DNA from 2 places in the Erwinia sp. E_sp_B01_1 genome. Region 2 is predicted to be linked to the other one. Evidence: predicted binding sites of a transcription regulator. Region 2 holds the regulator's gene; the other holds the start of a gene.
What was found. The regulator PurR, encoded in region 2, represses purine synthesis genes. The targets are predictions, from matches to a motif close to CANGCAAACGTTTGCNTG.
Positions count from the first base shown of each region.

Region 1 (3,950 bases), 840 kb from region 2:
ACAGGGCAGAGCAACGGTGTGAAAAGCATCAAAAGAGAAAGGAAAGGTAACAGGGAAGAAAACAAGGATCGCAGGCTGGAAAGGCAGGGGGTAAGGGTGAACCAGATCGCGCCTGAACAGTTTTAAAGGTGAATTTAATTTACCATTTTAAACTCTTCGGTTTGGTACTGGTTCCCTTGGTGTTGGCAAAATAAAATCTAAAGTACTAATAATTAACTATATTTATTTTTTTGGTTCGCCAATACAATACGATGTTTGAATCATTAATGGTAGCCATACTTAAGTACAGTTAAGCACTGTTCTTTTTCACCCGCGAGTGGCAGCAGTAACTGTTTATCGCGGGTTGCCTGCCTTAAACGTCCAGTTTTTCCACTGCCCAGGCAATGCCGCTGGCATAGTCCGCAGGCAATTGCGGGACCAGCGCCTTAAGGGCCGCCTGCAATGACGTTTTACTGACATCAGAGAGGTTAAGGTGGCCAACTTTGCGCCCTGGCCGCACTTCTTTCTCATACCAGTGCAGATGCACCAGCGGCTCATTAAGCCAGTCCAGGTTTACCGCCGTCCCAATCAGGTTAACCATTACTGAAGGGGTGCTGACCACAGGCCGGGGCAGTGGCAAATCCAGAATAGCGCGCAGATGCAGCTCGAACTGGCTGATCGAAGCCCCGTTCTGCGTCCAGTGGCCGCTGTTGTGCACCCGGGGAGCCAGTTCATTAATCAGCAGGCCTTCCGGTACCACAAAGCACTCCATCGCCATAACACCGACATACTTCAGCTCATGCATAATGGCTGAGAGCATCGATTCGGCCTGCTTTTGCAGAGCGGCGTCTGGCTCAGGCAACACCACGCTGGTGCGTAAAATGCCATCCTGATGGAGGTTGTGCGTCAGGGGATAAAATACAGTGCTGCCGTCATGGGCACGGGCGCCAACCAGAGAAACTTCTCCAGAAAAGTTAATGCCCTGCTCAACAATGCACTCACCGTAGCAGTCGGCAGGCAGAGCATCTGTTTCATTCGCCCGCAGGCGCCACTGACCACGGCCGTCGTAACCGCCCGTGCGGCGCTTGACGATAGCCAGTTCGCCCAGATCTGAGAACACCTGAGGCCACTCTGCGGCATCCGCCAGCAGCTGCCACGGCGCGGTAGCAAGACCAAGCTGGTCCAGCAGCTGCTTTTGTGTCAAACGATCGGCCAGGCGGGGAAAGATATCGCGGTTCACAAAGGCGCTGTGGGTTGCCAGCTCGCGCGTCAGAGCCGTTTCCGGCCAGCGCTCAATTTCAGCGGTGATCACGCTTTGCTGAACAGGCAGTGCTTCGGGGTCGGCATCCAGTCCGACAGGGTAGACGGCAATGCCCAGCGGCTCACCGGCCTGGCGCAGCATGCGGCCAAGCTGACCATTTCCTAATACGCAAACCGGCTTCATGCTTCCTCCCGCGGATCCGGGTTGTTCAGCACTTCGTCAGTCTGGGCCTGACGCCAGTTGGCCAGACGGGAAGAGAGATCTTTATCGTGGATCGCCAGGATCTGCGCCGCCAGCAGGGCAGCATTGGCTGCGCCGGCTTTGCCAATCGCCAGGGTGCCAACCGGAATACCGCGTGGCATCTGTACGATGGAGTAAAGGCTGTCGACACCGCTCAGCGCTGCGCTTTGCACCGGTACGCCCAGCACCGGCACCAGGGTTTTCGCTGCCAGCATTCCCGGAAGATGAGCCGCGCCGCCTGCGCCAGCAATAATGACCTGAATGCCGTTATCCGCCGCCTGTTCGGCAAAGCTGAACAGCTTGTCCGGCGTGCGGTGGGCCGAGACCACTTCGCACTCGAATGGGACAGCCAGGGCAGTAAGTATCTCCGCGGCAAATTGCATGGTTGCCCAGTCACTTTTGGAACCCATAACAATAGCAATGCGGGCCGGTGCGGCGTTGGAAGACATCGGGGTCTGACTCCTGTGATTGTACAAACGTCATCTGACAGCCTCTGCGGTGGTCAGATGGGAAGGGCAAAGAGAATATCACGACTCTGCGGCAAGGAAAACGTTTGCTCAGGCCTCAACAGGCCCTTTTGGGCACTATTTGACGCTTCAGAAGGGGAAAGAGATCAGGGTAGTTTCACTGGGGCTGACCCGAATCATCGAGCCTTCGCTGTGCCAGGCACCCAGCACCAGCCGTTCAGCAGGCTGACCATTAATGTCCAGCGCGTGGACAGCAGGGCGATGGGTATGGCCGTGGATCAGATACCGGACCTGATGACGCGCCATGGCTTGTGTGACTGCTTCAGCATTGACGTCCATGATGCGCAGATCTTTGCTGCTGTTAGCCTGTTTGCTGCCTGCACGCATTTTTGCAGCAATTCGCTGACGCACAAATAGAGGCAGGGCCAGAAATACTTTTTGCAGCCAGGGTTGGTGAACCTTGCGACGAAAACGCTGATAGCCCTGATCGTCAGTACACAGCGTGTCACCGTGCATTATCAGGATCCGCTTGCCATAAAGCTCAGGCACCTGCTCCTCAGGAAGCAGGGTCATTCCGCTTGCTGCAGCAAAGCGTTTACCGATCAGAAAATCACGGTTACCGTGAATGAAATAGCAGGGCACGCCCTGTTGCTGAAGCGCTTTCAGCGCGGAGGCAATCTCAGCGTGAAGCGGATCAGGATCGTCATCGCCGATCCAGGCTTCAAACAGGTCGCCAAGGATATAGAGCGCATCCGCCTGAGGCGCTTCACGCCGTAAAAAAGCAAGAAAACCGGCAGTGATTGCCGGTTCTTCTTCACACAGATGGAGATCTGCGATAAACAGCGTATGAGGCATTATTCGCTGACGGTGACTTTCTGGATCACAACGTCTTCTTTTGGCACGTCCTGATGCATACCGCTACGGCCAGTAGAAACCGCTTTGATTTTCTCAACCACGTCCATGCCTTCAACCACTTCAGCGAACACGCAGTAACCCCAGCCCTGCAGGCTTTCGTCACGGAAGTTCAGGAAGTCGTTGTCTGCCACGTTAATAAAGAACTGGGCAGTAGCGGAGTGAGGTGCCTGAGTACGGGCCATCGCCAGCGTACCCTTGGTGTTTTTCAGACCGTTGCTGGCTTCGTTCTGGATTTCTGCTTTGGTATCTTTCTGCTTCATGCCGGGTTCAAAGCCGCCGCCCTGAACCATAAAGCCGTTGATAACGCGGTGGAAGATTGTGTTGTCGTAAAAACCTTCACGGCAGTAATCCAGGAAGTTGGCAACGGTGGCCGGCGCTTTATCGTCGAAAGTTTTGATGACGATATCGCCATGATTTGTCTGGAAAGTGACCATATTCTCATCCTGTAAAGGTTGGGGGTTTTTGATAAACCGGTGCTGGCGACATTCAGTGGCCAGCACACTATTAATAGACGGCTTTTATATCACAAAATGTGATGACGAGTCAGCATCGCTGCATAACAGCCGCCGGCATAACCTTGCTTTGCATGGCGCTTCCGTTAACAATACGGCAGAATATGCTTTTCACCGGTTATCACCCGCACACGTCAAAACGGAATGTCTCAATGCTAAAGATTTTCAATACCCTGAGTCGTCAAAAAGAGGAATTTAAACCTATTCATGCCGGTCAGATCGGCATGTACGTGTGCGGCATTACCGTTTACGACCTGTGTCACATTGGACACGGCAGAACTTTTGTGGCCTTTGATGTGGTAGCCCGCTACCTGCGTTATCTCGGATACTCGCTGAAATACGTCCGCAACATCACCGATATCGACGACAAAATTATCAAGCGCGCCAACGAAAACGGCGAGACGGTTGAAGAGCTGACCAACCGGATGATCGCCGAAATGCATAAAGATTTTGCCGCGCTCAATATCTTACCGCCAGACCAGGAGCCACGCGCCACGCGCCACATCAGCGAGATCATTGAGATCGTCAGCAAACTGATCGATCGCGATCACGCTTATGTAGCCAGCAATGGCGATG
Region 1 is NZ_CP142208.1:1,206,122-1,210,071, forward strand. It holds gene purK (5-(carboxyamino)imidazole ribonucleotide synthase) at 353-1,423, opposite strand; gene purE (5-(carboxyamino)imidazole ribonucleotide mutase) at 1,420-1,929, opposite strand; gene lpxH (UDP-2,3-diacylglucosamine diphosphatase) at 2,077-2,802, opposite strand; gene ppiB (peptidylprolyl isomerase B) at 2,802-3,296, opposite strand; gene cysS (cysteine--tRNA ligase) at 3,527-3,950, shown strand, end outside.
Region 1: a site for PurR is predicted at 2,023-2,040, ahead of purE (5-(carboxyamino)imidazole ribonucleotide mutase). Genes of this name have one in related genera too.

Region 2 (3,950 bases):
GCTTAAATTGAGCAAAGCTCACCGTGCCCGCTACCAGAAAGCACGCGAAACGGCGATGACCAAGCTGATGGGCCAGTTGGGTAAACCTTATCAGTGGGGTGGGACTTCACCTAAAACCGGTTTTGATTGCAGTGGGCTGGTCTGGTATGCCTATAAAGATTTAGTGAAGTTTAAAATCCCGCGAACGGCGAACGAGATGTATCACCTGCGTGATGCCGCTAACATCAAACGGGATGAACTGGAAAAAGGCGATCTGGTCTTCTTCCGCATCAATGGCCGGGGCACGGCAGATCATGTTGGTGTCTATCTGGGCGGTGGGAAGTTTATCCAGTCTCCGCGTACGGGCAAAGATATTCAGGTCAGCGCGCTGGGCGAAGATTACTGGCAGCGTCACTACATTGGTGCCCGCCGGGTGATGACGCCAAAAACGATTCGTTAAGCGCTGAAAACAAGGGCCGGGCAATCGGCCCCTGAAGGTTTAATGCATAACGGCGGTAAAGCTGAAAGCAATAATGACCAGCAGTGCTCCCAGCGTGGTCATTAACGATAACTTCAGATCGGTGTCCATATGTGCTCCTGAATAACCCTACAATTAATGGTGTCATTGATTTTCCCATACTTGTCAGTAAAAATCTCGTTTTCTCTGCTCAGCCTTGTTAGAATCCTTTTTTTGTTGCGCAACGGCCCGCGCCTTGTGGCGTTCCGCGGTCGGCAGGCAATCCCCTTTCCTTTCTGACGTCTCCGTAAGCATCAAAAAAACGTCGTATGACGTCAGATTTTCATCCTTACCAGGCAAACGATTAACAACAGACTTATCATCAAGTTAAGATAAGCGCAGGAGTAGCTATTTCATGGCAACGATAAAAGATGTGGCCAGACAGGCAGGCGTGTCTACCACCACCGTATCGCATGTTATTAACAAGACGCGTTTCGTCGCAGAAGAGACACGTGAAGCAGTATGGGCCGCAATCAAGGCGCTTCACTATTCACCCAGCGCCGTGGCCCGCAGTCTCAAAGTGAATCACACTAAAACTATCGGGCTGCTGGCAACGTCCAGCGAAGCGCCCTATTTTGCTGAAATTATTGAAGCCATAGAGAATCGTTGTTTTGCCAAAGGCTATACGTTGATCCTGGGCAATGCGCATAACGAACTGCAAAAGCAGCAGGCCTATCTCTCCATGATGGCGCAGAAGCGTGTGGATGGCCTGCTGGTGATGTGTTCCGAATATCCTGAACCTCTGATCAGGATGCTGGAAGAGCATCGCAATATACCGATGGTCGTCATGGACTGGGGTGAATCCCGTGGCGACTTCACCGATACCGTTCTGGATAACGCTTTTCAGGGTGGCTATCTGGCCGGGCGTTACCTGATTGACCGCGGGCACCGTGATATTGGCGTGATCCCTGGCCAGTTGGAACGCAATACGGGCGGGGGTCGCCATGCTGGTTTTCTGAAGGCTTTGTCAGAAGCAGGCATAACTTTGCGCCCGGAGTGGCTGGTTCAGGGAGATTTTGAACCTGAGTCCGGTTATCAGGCCATGCAGAAAATTTTATCGCAGAAGCAGCGCCCCACGGCAGTATTTTGTGGTGGCGACGTCATGGCAATGGGCGCGATTTGTGCTGCAGATGAGCTGGGCTTACGCGTGCCCCAGGACATTTCCGTGATCGGTTATGACAATGTGCGCAACGCCCGCTATTTCACACCGGCATTGACCACCGTCCATCAGCCTAAAGAACGCCTGGGCGAAACGGCTTTTGATATGTTGCTGGACCGTATCACCAGCAAGCGCGAAGATCCGCAGACCATAGAGGTTCATCCATCATTGATTGAACGCCGTTCAGTAGCAGATGGCCCCTTCCTGGACTATCGACGCTAACCGACGCTGTCGCCTGCTGAATTATCCTCGCGCAGCCATTCACTGTTTAAGGTGTCGCTTTCACCCAGGTAGTCCAGCAGCCAGCTCAATGCGGGCGAGGCCTGTTGTTCAGACCAGCTTACGCAACAGGGACTGTCGGGAAACGCCGTCTCAAGCGTTAACTCATGCAGCGCGCCGCTTTGTAACAGGGGGCGTGCGAAATGACCCGGGACCATCCCCACGCAAAGCCCGGCCAGCAGGCAGTCGAAGCCGCTTTCCCATTCCGGCACCACCAGACGACGCTGATTATCCAGCGTCCAGGTGGTTCTTTTAGGTAAGGCACGGGAGGTGTCCTCAATCACCAGCGAGGGCCATTCCCGGATAGCTTCCTCACTGACCTCACCCGTTAATGCAGCCAGCGGGTGCCCGGCCCCCACCACGCAACGCCAGTTCAACGCGCCCATATTGCGAAAGGCAAAACGTCCACCCACCGGAATAGCCTGAGTGGCACCAATAGCGACATCCACACGGCCATCTGCCAGCGCATCCCAGACACCATTAAACACCTCCGCAGAAAGATGCAGCTCCATGTCCGGAAAATGGCGGTAAAAATCGACCACTAACTGCCGTGTGCGCCGGGGCTTAACTATGCGATCCACGGCGATATTTATCTGCCCCCGCCAGCCGTTGGCGACCTGCTGACACTGACGGCGGGTGGCGAGCATTTTTTTGATAACACTTCGCCCCTCCTGGATGAACACCGCGCCGGCTGCGGTTAATACCACATCCCGGTGACGGCGCTCAAACAGCGGAACGGCCAGCCACTCTTCCAGTTGCCGGACGGTATAACTGATGGCTGAAGGCACGCGATGCAGCTCAGCTGCTGCTGCGGTGAAACTGCCGCTACGCGCCACTGCATCAACCACTTCAAGAGAATGTTCTGACCACATAATCTGCCTGCAATATTTTTGAACGCAACCTGCAAATATTACCGTTTCACAACATAAAGGGCACGCGATTACACTCTGCGGCGTTTCATTCATCTGAATAAAAGAGCTACTCATGCCCGCTAAAGGATTCATTGTCTACCTCGCGCTGCTAAGCATTGCCGGTTTTCTCGCCACCGATATGTACCTGCCCGCTTTCGGCGCCATGCAGCAGGACCTGCAAACAGACGCAGGCGCAATCAGCGCCAGCCTCAGCCTGTTTCTCGCGGGCTTCGCCAGTGCCCAGTTGTTCTGGGGGCCGCTGTCAGATCGCATCGGTCGCAAGCCGGTTTTACTGATGGGGCTGAGCCTGTTTGCGGTGAGTTGTGCTGCTATGTGGTGGGTGGAATCTGCAACCCTATTGCTGGCGCTGCGTTTCATCCAGGCAGTGGGGATTTGTGCGGCGGCTGTAACCTGGCAGGCGCTGGTAGTGGATCGCTATCCTGCGACGCAGGCTAACCGTGTCTTTGCCTCTATTATGCCGCTGGTAGCGCTCTCTCCTGCTCTTGCGCCGCTGCTTGGCGCGTGGTTGTTGAATCACTTTAGCTGGCGGGTCATTTTTCTTACGCTGATGCTGGTGGCGGTGGTATTGCTGATTTCCACGCTCTTCATAGCCTCCTCCGGGAAGAAAAACCCTGCTGCACCGGTTTCAGCAACCGGTTTTTTCAGTCTGCTGAAATCCCCGGCTTTCACCGGCAACGTTTTGATTTACTCCGCCTGTTCGGCCAGCTTTTTCGCCTGGTTGACGGGGTCCCCTTTTATTTTGGGTGCGCTGGGTATGTCGCCGGGCGATATCGGTTTGAGCTATGTTCCTCAGACTCTGGCCTTTTTGATCGGAGGTTATGGCTGCCGCTCACTGCTTAAACGTACCGAAGGGCATTCACTGCTTCCCTGGCTGATTGCGGTTTACTCGCTGAGTATTCTGGCCTTCTTTATTGCTGCGCAGAGGGATACCCCTTCACTGTATGGATTGCTCATACCTTTCTGTGGAATTGCACTGGCGAACGGAGCGATTTATCCGGTAGTGGTATCGAATGCGTTACTGCCCTTTCCGGAGTCCAGTGGTAAGGCCGCAGCTCTGCAGAACACGTTACAGCTGGGGTTATGC
Region 2 is NZ_CP142208.1:2,047,705-2,051,654, reverse strand. It holds gene VRC33_RS09895 (C40 family peptidase) at 1-439, shown strand, start outside; gene VRC33_RS09890 (YnhF family membrane protein) at 479-568, opposite strand; gene purR (HTH-type transcriptional repressor PurR) at 852-1,877, shown strand; gene punR (DNA-binding transcriptional activator PunR) at 1,874-2,806, opposite strand; gene punC (purine nucleoside transporter PunC) at 2,919-3,950, shown strand, end outside.